One region of the Streptomyces sp. BL1 genome, then DNA from elsewhere that is predicted to be linked to it. Evidence: riboswitches for the same ligand, from Rfam matches in the RefSeq annotation. Region 1 holds a riboswitch; each other region holds the start of a gene.
What was found. A riboswitch is a leader RNA that binds a small molecule or an ion and turns the genes downstream of it on or off. The one in region 1 is predicted to bind cyclic di-AMP.

Region 1 (5,186 bases):
GGCGGATGACCGCGCCGGGCGGCACCGTGATCGACGAGGGCGACGTCGTGTCCATCGACGGCTCGACGGGCAAGGTGTACGCGGGCGAGGTCCCGGTCGTGCCGTCGCCGGTCGTCGAATACTTCGAGGGCCGTACGCACGCGGGCGCCGGCGACGAACTGGTGCAGGCCGTGCACCGGATCATGTCGTACGCCGACCGGAAGCGCCGGCTGTCCGTGCGGGCCAACGCCGACAACGCGGAAGACGCCTCCCGCGCACGGCGGTTCGGCGCGCAGGGCATCGGCCTGTGCCGCACCGAGCACATGTTCCTCGGCGAGCGGCGCGAACTGGTCGAGCGGCTCATCCTCGCCGACACCGGCGAGGAGCGCGACGAGGCGCTGAACGCGCTGCTGCCGCAGCAGAAGGGCGACTTCGTCGAGCTGTTCGAGTCGATGGACGGGCTGCCCGTGACGGTGCGTCTCCTCGACCCGCCGCTGCACGAGTTCCTGCCCGACATCACCGAGCTGTCGGTGCGCGTCGCGCTCGCCGAGTCCCGCGAGGACGCCAACGAGAACGACCTGCGGCTCCTCCAGGCCGTGCACCGGCTGCACGAGCAGAACCCGATGCTGGGCCTGCGCGGCGTACGCCTCGGGCTGGTCATCCCGGGCCTGTTCAGCATGCAGGTACGGGCCATCGCGGAGGCCGCCGCCGAGCGGAAGGCCGCCAACGGCGACCCCCGCGCGGAGATCATGATCCCGCTGGTGGGCACCGTGCAGGAGCTGGAGATCGTCCGCGAGGAGGCCGAGGCCGTCATCGCGGAGACCGAGCAGAAGTACGGGGTGGAGCTGGGCCTCTCGCTCGGCACCATGATCGAGCTGCCCCGGGCCGCGCTGACGGCCGGTCAGATCGCGGAGTCCGCCGACTTCTTCTCCTTCGGCACGAACGACCTCACCCAGACCGTGTGGGGCTTCAGCCGGGACGACGTGGAGGCCAGCTTCTTCACCGCCTACCTGGAGAAGGGCATCTTCGGCGTCTCCCCGTTCGAGACCATCGACAAGGACGGCGTCGGCGCGCTCGTACGGAACGCCGCGGAGGCGGGCCGGGCCACCCGGCCCGACCTGAAGCTCGGCGTGTGCGGCGAACACGGTGGCGACCCCGACTCGGTGCACTTCTTCCACGAGGTGGGGCTCGACTACGTGTCCTGCTCGCCGTTCCGGATCCCCGTGGCGCGACTGGAGGCCGGGCGCGCCGCCGCCAACGACGACTGACCATCCCGGGGCGCGCTCAGCGCGCCGGCTTCCGGGCCCTCACGCCGCGCACCACCCTCACCGGCGGCGCCGGGCCCGGGGCCCCGGAGGGGGCGGCACCTTGTGCGGAGGTGCCGCCCCCTCAGTTTTTGTTCCGGGGTGGCGCGGGCCCCAACGGCCGGATGCCCGGCACCCCTTGAGGGAGTGCCGGGCATCCGGTGCTCAGACCCTTGCGCCACCGTGTGGCTGCTGCGAGACGGCTCAGATGTTGATGCCGTGCTGCTGCATGTAGGCGACCGGGTCGATGTCGCTGCCGTACTCGGGGCCGGTGCGGACCTCGAAGTGCAGGTGCGGGCCGGTGGTGTTGCCGGTGTTGCCGGAGACGGCGATCTGGTCGCCGGCGCCGACCTTCTGGCCGGCCTGCACGGTGGCCGAGGTGAGGTGGCCGTACTGGGTGTACTTGCCGTCCTCGCCCTTGATGACGACCTCGTTGCCGTAGGCGCCGCCGTTGCCGGTCTTCACGACGGTGCCGTTGGTGACGGCCTTCACCGGCGTACCGGAGTCGGCGGTGAAGTCGACACCGGTGTGGCTGCCGCTGGACCAGCTGCCGCCGGACGCCTTGTAGGGCGTGCTGGTCTGGCTGTTCACGGGCTTCACGTAGTCGCCCTGGGCGCTCTTGGCGGCGGAGGCCTTCTGCTGGGCCTGCTGCTCGGCCTTCTCGGCGGCCTTCTTCGCCTGGTCGGCCTTGTCCGCGGCAGACGGGGCCTGCTGCGAGGCGCCGCCCTGCGGGGTGGCGCCGGAGTCACCGGAGCCGCCCTTCAGGTCGAGCTTCTGACCCGGGAAGATGACGTTGGCGTCCTTGCCGATGGTCTGCTTGTTGTCCTGGTACAGCTTCTGCCAGCCGCCCTGGACGCCCTTCGCGTCGGCGATCTTGCCGAGCGTGTCACCGGTGACGACCTTGTACGCGGTCGTGCCGGCGTTCTGCGGGGTGTAGTCCTGCTTGGGCTCGGACTTCTGCTGCTGCGGCTTCTCCTGCTGCTGCGGCTTCGCGTCGCTCTGCTGCTGGGACTTCTGCTGGTCCTGCTGCTGCGAGGACTTGTCGGAGGAGAACTGCGGCTCACCGCTGTTCTGGCTCAGACCGGCCTTGGGGCCGCAGTTCGGCCAGGCGCTGGGGCCCTGCTCGGCCAGCACCTTCTCGGCAATCTTGATCTGCTGTTCCTTGCTGGCCTCGCCGGCGCTCGGCGCGTACTTCGTACCGCCGTGGGCCTGCCAGGTCTGCGAGTCGAACTGCAGACCGCCCGAGTAACCGTTGCCCGTGTTGATGGACCAGTCGCCGCCGGACTCGCACTGGGCGACCTTGTCCCACGTGCTCACCGGCGCGGCCTGGGCATTGCCCGCGCCGAGCAGCGGAAGCGCGATGCCCGCGCCGCCGGCGGTCAGCGCCAGCGAGATACGGGCCATGCGGCGGGTCTGCTGACGGCTGTTGCGAGCGCGCTCAGAGATAGTGGCCATAAAGCTTCTTCGTTCCTCTCCTGCGCCTGCGAGGTGAGCTGTCGGATTCGGGCTGGAGATGCCCGGCCATTCGTGAAAGCGCTCCTTGACGCTTTCCACGGGATGGCTTCACCCCAAGCCGTTGCCTGCACCGATCGGGTGCGGGCACGGCACTTACCTGGTTCCCCCGCTCCTGCCGCCCTGTGAGTCGTGTGTATCCGCGAGACCGGGCGGCAGGATTAGGCGTCCCGGTCACGGAGCCGCCGCATGGGACGTGCGGTGGCGGCATGAACAGTAAGCAGACGAAATTCGCCATCACAAGGAACTGGACAGATCAGGGCACGTGTACAGATCCCCTACATTCCGTGGCCGGAGTTGATCTACCCGCCAACTCCCGTTGCCGTGTGGGGAGTTGAGGAGGCCCGTCTGACATGAACGCCGAACAATGGCGGAAACGGCGGCCGTTCTTGTGACCCGACTCACCGAGTTCCTGTGGTTTGGGTCACTGAATTACAAGATTCGATCTTGTGGCGTACGGCATTCGGGGGAAGATCAATGCGGAAAACGATCAGCACGCGCGGGAGGGAAAGTGACTGCCGTCACGGATGGCTGATCCGGCGCCAGTTCCCCGGAGAGCGGCGGCAGTACGACGCGCCGTACTTTCCAGAAATCCGTGAAATCCGGGAGGGTTTCTGCAGGGGCGGAAAAGGTCAGTCCGTACGGCCGGTGCCGGGCACCGCTGTGTCCGGGGAGGAGGCCGAAGGGGAAGAAGAAGCCGCGCCGTCCGGGTGATAGCGGCGCTCCGGCCGGCCCGTCGTGCCGTACCGCAGCGTGACCCGGGCACTGCCCGTGGCCACGAAGTGCTCCAGATAGCGGCGGGCGCTCACCCGGGACAGGCCGCTGCGCTCCGCGCACTCCGAGGCCGACACCCCCGCCCCGTCCTGGCACGCGTCGAGCGTGGCCCGCACCAGTTCGGAGGTCTGTTCCGTCAGCCCTTTCGGCAGCGGCCTGCGGTGTCCGCCGGCGTCCTGGCCGGCGTTCTGCGAGCCGGCGAAGATCCGGTCCACGTCGTCCTGGCCCGGAGCGGACAGCGAGGCCAGCTCGCGGCGCCGCTCCGCGTACCGCCGCAGCCGCTCCTGGAGCAGCTGCGGTTCGAACGGCTTGATGATGTACTGCACCGCCCCGCCGCGCTGGGCGCCCCGTACGGTCTCCGCGTCCCGGGCGGCGGTGACCACCAGCACGTCCGGGCCGTCCTCGGGGGCGCCGTCGCCGCGCAGGCCGCGCAGCACCTCCAGGCCGGGAACGTCGGGCAGATAGATGTCCAACAGGACCAGATCCGGCTGCAGTTCACGGAAGAGCGAGAGGGCCTCGGTGCCGTTGTGCGCGACGCCCGCGACGGTGAAGCCCGGGACGCGCTCGACGAGAGTGCTGTGCAGCCGCGCGACCATGAAGTCGTCGTCGACGACCAGTACGCGGACAGCGGGCCTCTCGTTCATGCGCGCCACCGTAGCGCACGGGTCACGACGGGCTGTATGCCACGTCACACGTGCCGGCCGGGCCCGGCCGGCGGGGGCCGGGCTCAGAGCGCGCCGTAGCCGACCCCGGTGAGGTGCTCGGACGCGGCCCACAGCCGTTCGCCCGCCGTGTCGTTGAGGGTCCACGGTGCGCGCCACGAGGGGGCGGGACCGCCGCGGACGCCGAGGATGCGCGGCCCCGCGAAGGAGTCGCCGGGCAGCCCGGGCTCCGTCGCCGCGTACAGCACGGGCGCCGCGCCCAGCTGCGCCGAGGAGGCGACCAGGCTGTTGCCCGCCTGCATCACCCGCTCGGTGAACGGGCGGCCCGCCATCCGCGCGCCCTTCGTCTGCAATTCGGTCGCCGAGTACCCGGGGTGTGCGGCGGTGGCCGTCAGGTCCAGGCCCTTGCGGCCCGCGCGGCGGGCGAGTTCGTGCACGAAGAGCAGGTTCGCCGTCTTGGAGGCGCCGTAGGCCGTCCAGCGGCGGTAGCGGCGCTCGCTGTTGAGGTCGCCCATGTCGATGTTGGCCAGCAGGTGCATGAGGCTGGACACCGTCACGACACGGGCGCCGGGCGCGGCCAGCAGCCGCTCCAGCAGCAGCCCCGTGAGGGCGAAATGGCCGAGGTGATTCACCCCGAACTGCATCTCGAAACCGTCCGCCGTGCGGGCGTACGGAACGGCCATCAGGCCCGCGTTGTTCACCAGCGTGTCCACGCGGTCGTACGGGAGGGAGTCCGCGAACGCGCGGACCGACGCCAGGTCGGCGAGGTCGAGCGGGCGGAACTCCACGTCCGCCTCCGGGACTTCGCGCCGCAGCCGCGCCGCGGCGTCCTCGCCGCGCTCCGTGCTGCGGCAGGCGAGAACGACGCGCGCGCCGCGGCGCGCGAGCTCCCGGGACGTGATGTAGCCGAGGCCGCTGTTGGCTCCGGTCACGACGACGGTGCGGTCGGCCTGCG
Region 2 (5,186 bases), 2.9 Mb from region 1:
ACCCGCTCGTAGAAGTCGGTGAGCCGCTGTGCGTCGGCCGTCGTGATGGGCCGGATCCGGGCCGTTCCGCCGTCGCGCAGTACGACGTCGGCCTCCCAGTGCGTGGGGTACGCGCGTTCCGCCGGGGACTGCATGGGGTCAGGTTAGGCCCTGATGAGCGAGGTGACAGCGGGGCGGACAGGCCCGGTCCAGGTGGGCACAGGCGTTCTGCTCGGCCCGTGCAAGACTGGTTTGGACAACCGTCACCACAGCAACAACCCGAAGGGCTACACCATGGTTGAGCGCCGCGTCTCCGTCGGCTGGGCCGAGGGCCTGCACGCCCGCCCCGCCTCGATCTTCTGCCGCGCCGCTGCCGCCGCCGGCGTCCCGGTCACCGTGAAGAAGGGCGACGACGGCAACGCCGTGAACGCCGCCTCCATGCTCGGCGTCCTGGGTCTCGGCGCGGAGGGCGGCGACGAGATCGTGCTGGCTTCCGAGGCGGATGACGCGGACGCCGCGCTCGACCGTCTGGCGAAGCTGGTCGCCGAGGGCCTCGAGGAGCTCCCGGAAACGGTCTGATTCCGGAAACCACTTCCGGACAACCGGACTTCCGGTTCCGTGCACAACAGGCGGAGGGAATTCACGCAGGCGCAGCCCGTGAATTCCCTCCGTTCTTTGTATACGGGGAGTGTTAAATGCGGTCGCGCGCCGTATTGACGCCAGGTTTCGTTCCGCTCACCGCCGCTTTCCCCGGCGGCCTGCGCAACCGGTGCAGCACAGCGGAACGTTCGACGTGCTGGGCCGTCAGCACCCTGGCGCGGTCCGCGTCGCCGCGCACCACCGCGTCCGTGATCGCCCCGTACTCCTGCCAGACGGCGGTGGCCCGCAGCGGCAGGTCGACCGCGTACATCCAGGCGATCTTGCGGCGGACCTGCGTGAGCAGCCCGGTGAGCCCGGGACTGCCGGACGCCTGCGCCAGCGTCTCGTGGAACCAGTCCTCCAGGGCCCGCAGGTCGGAGAGGTGCCCGGAGTCCACCCGCTGCTGACCCAGCCTCACCAGGCCGCGCAGCACCTTGAGATGGGCCTGCGTACGGCGCTGCGCGGCGCGGGCCGCGCCGAGCGGCTCCAGCAGCGCGCGGATGTCGAGCAGGTCGGCCGCCTCCCGCTCGGTGGGCTCGGCGACGCACGCGCCCGCGTGCCGGCGGGTCGCAACGAAGCCCTCGGACTCCAGGGTGCGCAGCGCCTCGCGGACCGGGACCCGGGAGACGCCGTACCGCCGGGCGAGGAGTTCCTCCGTGAGCCGGGCACCGGGTGGGAATGTTCCGCCGACGATATCGTCGCGGATTGCCGTGCAGAGTCCGCGTTCACGCACACTCGGAGACCCGGTATTTCCCATGCACAGAACTGTATGGCAACCGCGTCGAATTTCCGACGGAGTGCGTACCGCTCAGGTAAATACGGCGTGAAAAGAACCCCCGGCCGTTGTTCCGGCCGGGGGTTCCTGTGCTGCGTTGTACTGCTGGACGACGGAGCGTCAGAGGGTGACGCCCTGCGAGCGCAGGTACGCCACGGGGTCGATGTCCGAGCCGTAGTCCGGACCCGTGCGGATCTCGAAGTGCAGGTGCGGACCAGTGGTGTTGCCGGTGTTGCCGGAGAGCGCGATCTGCTGGCCGGCGGTGACCGACTGGCCGACGGAGACGCCGATGGACGACAGGTGGCCGTACTGGCTGTAGTGGCCGTCCTTGTGCTTGATGACGACGTTGTTGCCGTACGCGCCGCCGTTGCCGGCCTCCACGACCTCGCCCGCCGCGACGGACTTCACCTGGGTGCCGATGCCGGCGTGGAAGTCGACGCCGGTGTGCGAACCGGAGGACCACAGACCGCTGGACGCCGAGTACGGGGTGGACAGCTGCGGGTGCCCGACGGGCGCCACGTAGCCGTTGAGCTTGGCGCGCTTGGCCTCGGCGGCGCGGGCCGCCTTCTCCTTGGCCTCGCGCTCCTTCTTCGCCTTCTCGGCCGCGGCCTTGCGCTTCGCCTCGTCGGCCTTCTGCTTGGCCTCCTTGGCCTGCTGCTTCGCCTCGGCGGCGGCCTTCTTGGCCGCGGCCTCGACCTCCGCCTTCTCGGCGGCGGTCTGCTGTACGTCGGCCTGGTGGGCGACGGCGTCGGCGACGCGGCCGTCCACGTCGAAGGCCTGGGTGAGGCCGGTGTCGCCCGAGGGGGCGGTGGAGGGGCCGTCGGCGAAGGCCGGGGAGGCGACGGTACCGACGACGCCGACTGCGGCGAGGCCGGCTATGCCCGCGGCGCCCGCGGACACGCGACGGCGGGTCCGACTGGGCGCACGATGCTTACCGGTGGCACGGGTGAACGCCATGAGCTGGCGCAACTCCTTTCCTTCCGTCTCGCCTACCGGGTTAGCTGACGGGTTCGGAGCAGGAAGGTCTCCTACGGACACCTCCGTGCGGAGGCATCCGATTCACCCCAAGGGACGTGTGGGTCCCCGGCTCCCCTGGCTCGCGCCGTACGGGGACTCGGCGATCACTGCGCGTCGGCCGCGGGCGCGGTCACTTCTGACGAACAGCGGCAACGAAGCTAAATGGGACATCAATGAACCACCAAGCCGATCGGGCCGTTTGTTGGGCATGCCACACCCGACACCGGGGCACCAATGGGCAATTCAGACATACGGCGAACATGCTCCGGACAACGGCGAAGCCGGGCGGGAAGTCCCGCCCGGCTTCGTGGGTTTCGCGGCGTTCTGCCTGTCCTCAGCCTCCGGTGACGACCGTGACCTCTCCGATGCCCAGCTCCCTGACCGGCTCGGCGATCTGCGAGGCGTCACCGACGAGCACGGTGACGAGCCGGTCGGCGGGGAAGGCGCTGACCGCCGCCGCCGTGGCCTCGACGGTGCCGGTCTCGGCGAGGCGCGCGTACAGCTGCGCCTGGAAGTCGTCCGGCAGGTGCTGCTCGACCTGATCGGCCAGCGTGTCCGCGACGGCCGCCGCCGTCTCGTACTTCAGCGGGGCGACACCGACCAGGTTCTGCACGGCGACGTCGCGCTCCTCGTCCGTCAGCCCGCCCTCGGCGAGCGTGCGGAGCACCGTCCACAGGTCGGCCAGGGCGGGCCCGGTCACGTCGGTCGCCACGGAGCCGGAGACGGAGAGCAGCGCGGCGCCCGCGCCGTCCGGGGTGGAGCGCAGCACGTGGCTGAAGGCGCGCACGCCGTACGTGTAGCCCTTCTCCTCGCGCAGCACCCGGTCCAGACGGGACGTCAGGGTCCCGCCCAGGCAGTAGGTACCGAGGACCTGGGCCGGCCAGGCGCTGTCGTGCCGGTCGGGACCGATCCGGCCGATCCGCAGCTGGGTCTGCACCGCGCCGGGACGGTCCACGATGACGACCCGGCCGCGGTCGTCGGCGGTGACCGGGGGCACCGGGAGCGGCTCGGCGGTGGAGCCGGTCCACGCGCCGAGGGTGTCGGCCAGCGCCGCGTCCACGTCGGTGCCCGCGAGGTCGCCGACGACGACGGCGGTCGCGGTGGCGGGACGGACGTGCGCCTCGTAGAAGGCGCGGACGGCGGCGGCGTCGATCCGTGCCACGGACTCCTCGGTGCCCTGCCGGGGCCGGGACATCCGGGACTCGGCGGGGAACAGCTCCTTGGAGAGCTCCTTCGCGGCCCGGCGGGCCGGGTTGGCCAGCTCGTGCGGGATCTCGTCCAGCCGGTTGGCGACGAGGCGCTCGATCTCGCCGTCGGGGAAGGCGGGGGCGCGCAGCGCGTCGGCGAGCAGGCCCATCGCCTTGGGCAGCCGGGAGACCGGCACCTCCAGCGAGACCCGGACGCCCGGGTGGTCGGCGTACGCGTCGAGGGTGGCGCCGCAGCGCTCCAGCTCGGCGGCGAACTCCTCGGCCGTGTGCTTGTCGGTGCCCTCGGACAGCGCCCGCGCCATGATCGTGGCGACGCCGTCCAGGCCCTCCGGCTCCGCGTCCAGCGGCGCCTGCAGGCTGATCTCGACGGCGACGACCTGCTGGCCGGGGCGGTGACAGCGCAGCACGGTCAGCCCGTTGGCCAGCCGGCCGCGCTCGGGTGCCGGGAAGGCCCAGGGCTTCGGCTGCCCGCCGTGCGGCTGCGGGTGGAAGGTCATCTCGGGGGTGGGGGCGGCGGCGTCGCTCACTGGCCCGGCTCCTCGTTCTCGTCTGCGGCTGCTTCGGCGTCGGCGTGCTCGGTGGTCGGCTCGTACACCAGCGACGCGCGGTTGTCGGGGCGCAGCCGGGCCGCGGCGACGGCCTGCACCTCCTGTGCGGTGATCTCCAGGACGCGGCCGACCGCGCCCAGGGCCAGCTGCGGGTCGCCGAACAGCACGGCGTACCGGCAGAGTTCGTCGGCGCGGCCGCCGACCGTCGCGAGCCGGTCCAGCCACTCGCGCTCCAACTGCGCCTGCGCCCGCTCCATCTCCTCGGGCGTGGGCCCCTCTTCGGCGAACCGGCGCAGCTCGTCGTCGACGGCCGCCTCGATCGCGGACACCTCCACGCCGCCGGACGCCTTCACGTCGAGGAAGCCGAGCGAGGGCGCGCCGGCCAGCCGCAGCAGGCCGAACCCGGCGCCGACGGCGAGCCGGTCGCGGCGCACCAGCCGGTTGTGCAGCCGGGAGGACTCGCCGCCGCCGAGCACCGTCAACGCCAAGTCGGCGGCGTCACCCGCGCGAGTGCCGTCCTCCGGCAGCCGGTAGCCGGACATCAGGGCGCGCGCGGGCACGTCCTCCTCGACGAGTTCGCGCTTCTCCTCGCCCATCACCTCGGGCAGCGCGCCGTCCCGCGGCGGGTGCTTGCCACCGTGGCCGGGGATGGAGCCGAAGTACTTCTCGACCCAGGCGAGGGTCCGTTCGGGATCGATGTCCCCGACGACGGACAGCACCGCGTTGTTGGGGGCGTAGTACGTACGGAAGAAGGCCCGGGCGTCCTCCAGCGAGGCGGCGTCCAGGTCGGCCATCGAGCCGATGGGCGTGTGGTGGTACGGGTGGTCCTCGGGGTAGACCATCGCGGCGAGCTTCTCGAACGCGGTGCCGTACGGCACGTTGTCGTAGCGCTGGCGGCGCTCGTTCTTCACGACGTCGCGCTGGTTCTCCAGGGACTCGTCGTCAAGTGCCGTGAGCAGAGAGCCCATCCGGTCGGCCTCGAGCCACAGGGCGAGCTCCAGCTCGTGGGCCGGCATGGTC
Region 3 (5,186 bases), 1.9 Mb from region 1:
CTTGCCGCCGCCGATGTAGAGCCCCACATGGCTGACGCTCTCGTAGAAGAACACCAGGTCACCAGGGGCGAGTTGGCCCCGGGCGACACGCTTTCCGGCGTCGATCTGTGCGTACGTCGTGCGGGGCAGCGAGACGCCGGCGGCCTTCCACGCGGCCTGGGTCAGGCCTGAGCAGTCGTACGAGCCGGGGCCGGTGGCGCCCCAGACGTACGGCTTGCCCAGCACGCCGCGCGCGAAGTCGACGGCCTGCACGGCGCGTCCCGCCGCCTGCCCGGGACGTACGGCGTCCCGGCCCGCGCCCGAACCGTCCGCGCCCGAACCGCTCGCGCCTGAACCGTCCGCGCCGTCCGAACGGGACGCGCGGGCGCCGGCGGGCGGCTCCTCACCGAGCGCCCGCGCGCGGTCCTCGGGCGAGAGCCGGTCGAGCAGCTTCTCCGCCTCCGCGAGCTTGTCCTTCACCGTCCGCTTGTGCGCACGGGCCGAGGCGGTCGCGTGCCGGAGGGTCTGCTCCGTCGCGGCGGCCTCGTCGCGCAGCTGCCGCACCTCCCGCGCCTGCGCGGCGATCTTCCGTACGGTGGCCGACTGCCGGTCGCCGGCGCGCTCGGTGACGGCCGCCCGGTCCAGATAGTCGTCAGGCGAGGACGAGAGCGCGACCTGCAGGGACGGGTCGAGGCCGGCGGTGCGGTACTGCGCGGTGGCGTACGAACCCAGGGTGTCCCGCGCCGCGTTGAGCCGGGAGCGGCCGCGGGCGGTCTCGTCGCGGAGCTCCTCGAGCCGGTCCTCGGCCGCCTCGGAGCGCTCCTCGGCGGCGTTGTGGCGTTCCGTCGCGCGCTCGGCCTGGCGGTGCAGCGCGTCCACACGGGAGGCGATCTGCTCGGGGGTCTGCTGTGGATCCGCGTGCCCCGAGCCTTCGAATGCGAACGAGCCGGCCGTCCCGGCGAGCGTGAGGGTGAGCGCGGCGCGCGCGGCGTTGCCGGTGAGCGGATGCGGCGGCCGGGGCCTGCGGTGGGAGGGGGAGGGGGAGGACTTGCGGTGCGAGGCCATGGTCCGGCCGTCACTTCCTTCGCGTCGTACGTCCCGCGAGGGGGAACCCGGCGGCGGCCCGCACAGGGGGGAACGGACCGCCGCCGGATCTTCGGCGGGGGTGGCCGGACGTACCCGAGGGGCGGGGCCCGGCCACCTGGGCGAGGACGCTAGCCCCACGGTCCGCGCCGCTGCCCGGCGTTGACCGCGACTGTCCGTTTTCGGCGGGGCGGGGAGCGGAGGGGGACCGGCGGCGCGACGGTCACGGTCGCCTTCCGGTGACTCGGCGATCGATGCGCGGATTCCGCGCCCCCTGCCCGGCAGGCCGTGTTACCGCCCCACCGCGGGGCCGTACGCCGTGGCGCCGTCGCGGTGTGGGGGAACCGCGACGGCGCAGCCGGAGGTCAGCCGGGGCGGACGGCCGAGTGGAACGGCATGTAGTCGATCGACTCGTAGCGCACGTTGGCGCCGGGCTTCGGCGCGTGGATCATCTTGCCGCCGCCGCTGTAGATCCCGACGTGGCTGATGTCGTCGTAGAAGAAGACCAAGTCGCCCGGCTGCAGCTGGGACTTGGAGACCGTCGTGCCGACCTTCACCTGGTCCCACGTGGTGCGCGGCAGCGATATGCCGGCGGCCTTCCAGGCATCCTGGGTGAGGCCCGAGCAGTCGTACGAGGACGGGCCCGTCGCACCCCACACGTACGGCTTGCCCAGCTGTTCCTTCGCAAAGCCGAGCACCTTCGCGGCCTTCGTCGCGTACGCGCCGTCCGACGTGCCGCCGGAGGAACCGGAGTCCGAACCGGACGACGAGCCGGAGTCCGAGCCGGAACCCGAACCCTCCTCGCGCTGCCGCTCCTCCTCGGCCGCCTGCCGGCGCTCCTGCTCCGCGCGGGCCGCGGCCTTGCGCTGCGCCTCGGCCTCCTTCTTGCGCTCCAGCGCGGCCAGCCGGGCCTTCTCCTGCGCGGTCAGCTTCGACAGCATCGTGCGCGCCTCGGACAGTTTGCCCTGCACCTCGCGCTTGCTGTCCCGGAGTTGGTCCTGCGCGGAGGTGAGCGATTCGAGCTGGCGGGTCGCCTCGGCGCGCTTCGTGCTGGCCGACCGCTGCTGCTTCTCGAAGTCGGCGACGGCCTCCTTCTGGCGGCCGGTCATCCGGTCCATCATGTGCTTCTGCTTGAAGAAGCTCTGCGGGTTCTCCGTGAGCAGCAGCGTCGCCGTGTCCGACATGCCGCCGGTGCGGTACTGCGCGGCGGCGATCGAACCGAGCAGCCTGCGCGCGTCGTTGAGCTTCTCGGTCCGCTGTGCGACCTGGCCGAGCATCGAGTCGACCTTCGAACGCTGCGCCGCCGTCTGCTCCTTGGCCGCGTTGTACTTCTGCGTCGAGACGCCGGCCTGCTGGTACAGCCGGTCGACCTTCTTCTTCACCGACTCCACGGACGGTCTGGCACCGCCGTCGTCGGGTGCGGCGCTCGCGCTCTGCGAGAGCAGAGTGACGGAGGCGAACGCGGCGGTGGTGACTCCGATGGCTCCGCGCTTCGTCGCGGCGGACTGCAATATGCGGGTGCGCGGCTTGCGGTGGGACGCCAAGGCCGGCGACTCCTTCCGTGCTCCGCCTACCGGGTTAGCTGTCGGGTTCGGGCGTCGGAAAGCGGCCCTACGGAGCGCATCGCGCGGTGCGCGCGCTCCGATTCACCCCTGCAGTACGTGCGTACGCGGTGGGTCCCCGGCTCCGGCACGGCGGCCGGACTCGGCGGGGGCGGTCCGTGCCGGCGCGGTCGCCGGCGAACGGTGCGGACTGCCCAGAGACGGCACGGTAGCGAAGTCGTGTGGCCCATGTGAAGGCTGTGAGCGATTCGTCCGTTATCTTTTCGTTGCCTCGCAGGTGAGCAGCGGCGGGGCGGTGCGGAAGCGGACAGCTGTGCGCAGTTTCCGTGCGGAGGGCAAGGGTGTCGGTGCGGGCGCCTAGACTCGTACGACGATGAGCAGCCTCTTCGACGACAGTCACCTCGCGCACCTGGAACCCCCGGCCGAGGAGGAGCCGCCGCCTCCTCCGGACCCGGAGGGACCGGACGCGGCGCCCGACGACCTCTTCGGCGGCACCTTCGGTTCCGGTGCCCGCGAGCCGTACCACCGGGACGGCGCCCCGCGCACCGTCGTGGACACGGCCGCGCTGCTGGACGGGATGAACGAGCCGCAGCGCGACGCCGTCGTGCACACCGGCTCGCCGCTGCTCATCGTCGCCGGCGCCGGCTCCGGCAAGACCCGCGTGCTCACCCACCGCATCGCGTATCTGCTGGGCGCCCGCGGCGTCCACCCCGGCCAGATCCTCGCGATCACCTTCACCAACAAGGCCGCGGGCGAGATGAAGGAGCGCGTCGAGGAGCTGGTGGGCCCGCGCGGGCAGGCGATGTGGGTGTCGACGTTCCACAGCGCGTGCGTGCGCATCCTGCGCCGGGAGTCCAAGAAGCTCGGTTTCACCTCGTCGTTCTCGATCTACGACGCGGCCGACTCGAAGCGGCTGATGGCGCTGGTGTGCCGGGATCTCGACCTCGATCCGAAGCGCTTCCCGCCCAAGTCGTTCAGCGCGAAGGTGTCCAACCTCAAGAACGAACTGGTCGACGAGGAGGACTTCGCGGGGCAGGCCAGCGACGGCTTCGAGAAGACCCTCGCCGAGGCGTACGCGATGTACCAGGCGCGGCTGCGCGAGGCCAACGCCCTGGACTTCGACGACATCATCATGACGACGGTGAATCTGCTGCGCGCCTTCCCGGACGTGGCGGAGCACTACCGGCGGCGCTTCCGGCACGTCCTCGTGGATGAGTACCAGGACACCAACCACGCGCAGTACGCGCTGGTGCGGGAGCTCGTCGGCGGCGGGGACGACCCGGCGGAACTGTGCGTCGTCGGCGACGCCGACCAGTCGATCTACGCCTTCCGCGGTGCCACCATCCGCAACATCCTGCAGTTCGAGGAGGACTACCCGGACGCGACGACCATCCTGCTGGAGCAGAACTACCGCTCCACGCAGACGATTCTGAGCGCCGCCAACGCCGTCATCGAGCGGAACGAGAACCGCCGCCCGAAGAACCTGTGGACCCGCGCCGGGGACGGCCCGCGGATCACCGGCTACGTCGCGGACACGGAGCACGACGAGGCGCAGTTCATCGCCGACGAGATCGACCGGCTCACGGACGGCGGCGAGGCCAAGGCCTCGGACGTCGCGATCTTCTACCGTACGAACGCGCAGTCCCGTGTCTTCGAAGAGGTGCTGATCCGGGTCGGCCTGCCGTACAAGGTCGTCGGCGGTGTCCGCTTCTACGAGCGGCGCGAAGTCCGGGACGTGCTGGCCTACTTGCGGGTGCTGGCCAACCCGGAGGACTCCGTCTCGATGCGGCGCATCCTCAACGTGCCCAAGCGCGGCATCGGGGACCGCGCCGAGGCGATGATCGAGGCGCTGTCCTCCCGCGAGAAGATCACGTTCCCGCAGGCGCTCATCCGGGTCGACGAGGCGTACGGCATGGCGGCCCGTTCGGCGAACGCGGTGCGGAAGTTCAACGTGCTGATGGACGAACTGCGCACCATCGTCGAGTCGGGCGCAGGCCCTGCCACCGTCCTGGAGGCGGTGATGGAGCAGACCGGCTATCTGGCCGAGCTCCAGGCCTCCACCGACCCGCAGGACGAGACCCGCATCGAGAACCTGCAGGAACTCGCCGCCGTCGCCCTCGAGTTCGAGCAGGAGCGTGCCGAGGACGAGCCGGGCACGCTGGCCGACTTCCTGGAGCAGGTCGCGCTCGTCGCCGACTCCGACCAGATCCCCGACGAGGCGGAGGGCGAGGAAGGCGAGGAGGCCGGAGTCGTCACGCTGATGACGCTGCACACGGCCAAGGGGCTGGAGTTCCCCGTGGTGTTCCTGACCGGCATGGAGGACGGCGTCTTCCCGCACATGCGCGCCCTGGGGAACACCAAGGAGCTGGAGGAGGAGCGGCGGCTCGCGTACGTGGGCATCACCCGCGCCCGGGAGCGGCTGTATCTGACCCGCTCCGGCATGCGCAGCGCCTGGGGCCAGCCGCAGTACAACCCGCCGTCCCGCTTCCTGGAGGAGATCCCCGACTCGCACGTCGAGTGGAAGCGCACGGGGAAGGGCGCGGCACCGGGCGTCTCCGTCAG

Region 2: it holds a riboswitch for cyclic di-AMP, as region 1 does, so the genes downstream of both, AC3AGO_RS10470 (M23 family metallopeptidase) here and AC3AGO_RS23310 (transglycosylase family protein) in region 1, are expected to answer to the same signal.
Region 3: it holds a riboswitch for cyclic di-AMP, as region 1 does, so the genes downstream of both, AC3AGO_RS14780 (C40 family peptidase) here and AC3AGO_RS23310 (transglycosylase family protein) in region 1, are expected to answer to the same signal.

The regions. Positions count from the first base shown of each region.
Region 1 covers NZ_JBXYWZ010000002.1:5,310,327-5,315,512, forward strand. Annotated here, with positions in the region: gene ppdK (pyruvate, phosphate dikinase) at 1-1,247, shown strand, start outside; gene AC3AGO_RS23310 (transglycosylase family protein) at 1,488-2,738, opposite strand; cyclic di-AMP (ydaO/yuaA leader) riboswitch at 2,747-2,942, opposite strand; gene AC3AGO_RS23315 (response regulator) at 3,428-4,213, opposite strand; gene AC3AGO_RS23320 (oxidoreductase) at 4,297-5,186, opposite strand, start outside.
Region 2 covers NZ_JBXYWZ010000002.1:2,361,861-2,367,046, forward strand. Annotated here, with positions in the region: gene AC3AGO_RS10455 (bifunctional acetate--CoA ligase family protein/GNAT family N-acetyltransferase) at 1-134, opposite strand, end outside; gene AC3AGO_RS10460 (HPr family phosphocarrier protein) at 274-558, shown strand; gene AC3AGO_RS10465 (GntR family transcriptional regulator) at 671-1,375, opposite strand; gene AC3AGO_RS10470 (M23 family metallopeptidase) at 1,514-2,350, opposite strand; cyclic di-AMP (ydaO/yuaA leader) riboswitch at 2,365-2,523, opposite strand; gene AC3AGO_RS10475 (M16 family metallopeptidase) at 2,745-4,115, opposite strand; gene AC3AGO_RS10480 (M16 family metallopeptidase) at 4,142-5,186, opposite strand, start outside.
Region 3 covers NZ_JBXYWZ010000002.1:3,370,534-3,375,719, reverse strand. Annotated here, with positions in the region: gene AC3AGO_RS14785 (NlpC/P60 family protein) at 1-1,044, opposite strand, end outside; gene AC3AGO_RS14780 (C40 family peptidase) at 1,428-2,606, opposite strand; cyclic di-AMP (ydaO/yuaA leader) riboswitch at 2,615-2,782, opposite strand; gene pcrA (DNA helicase PcrA) at 2,998-5,186, shown strand, end outside.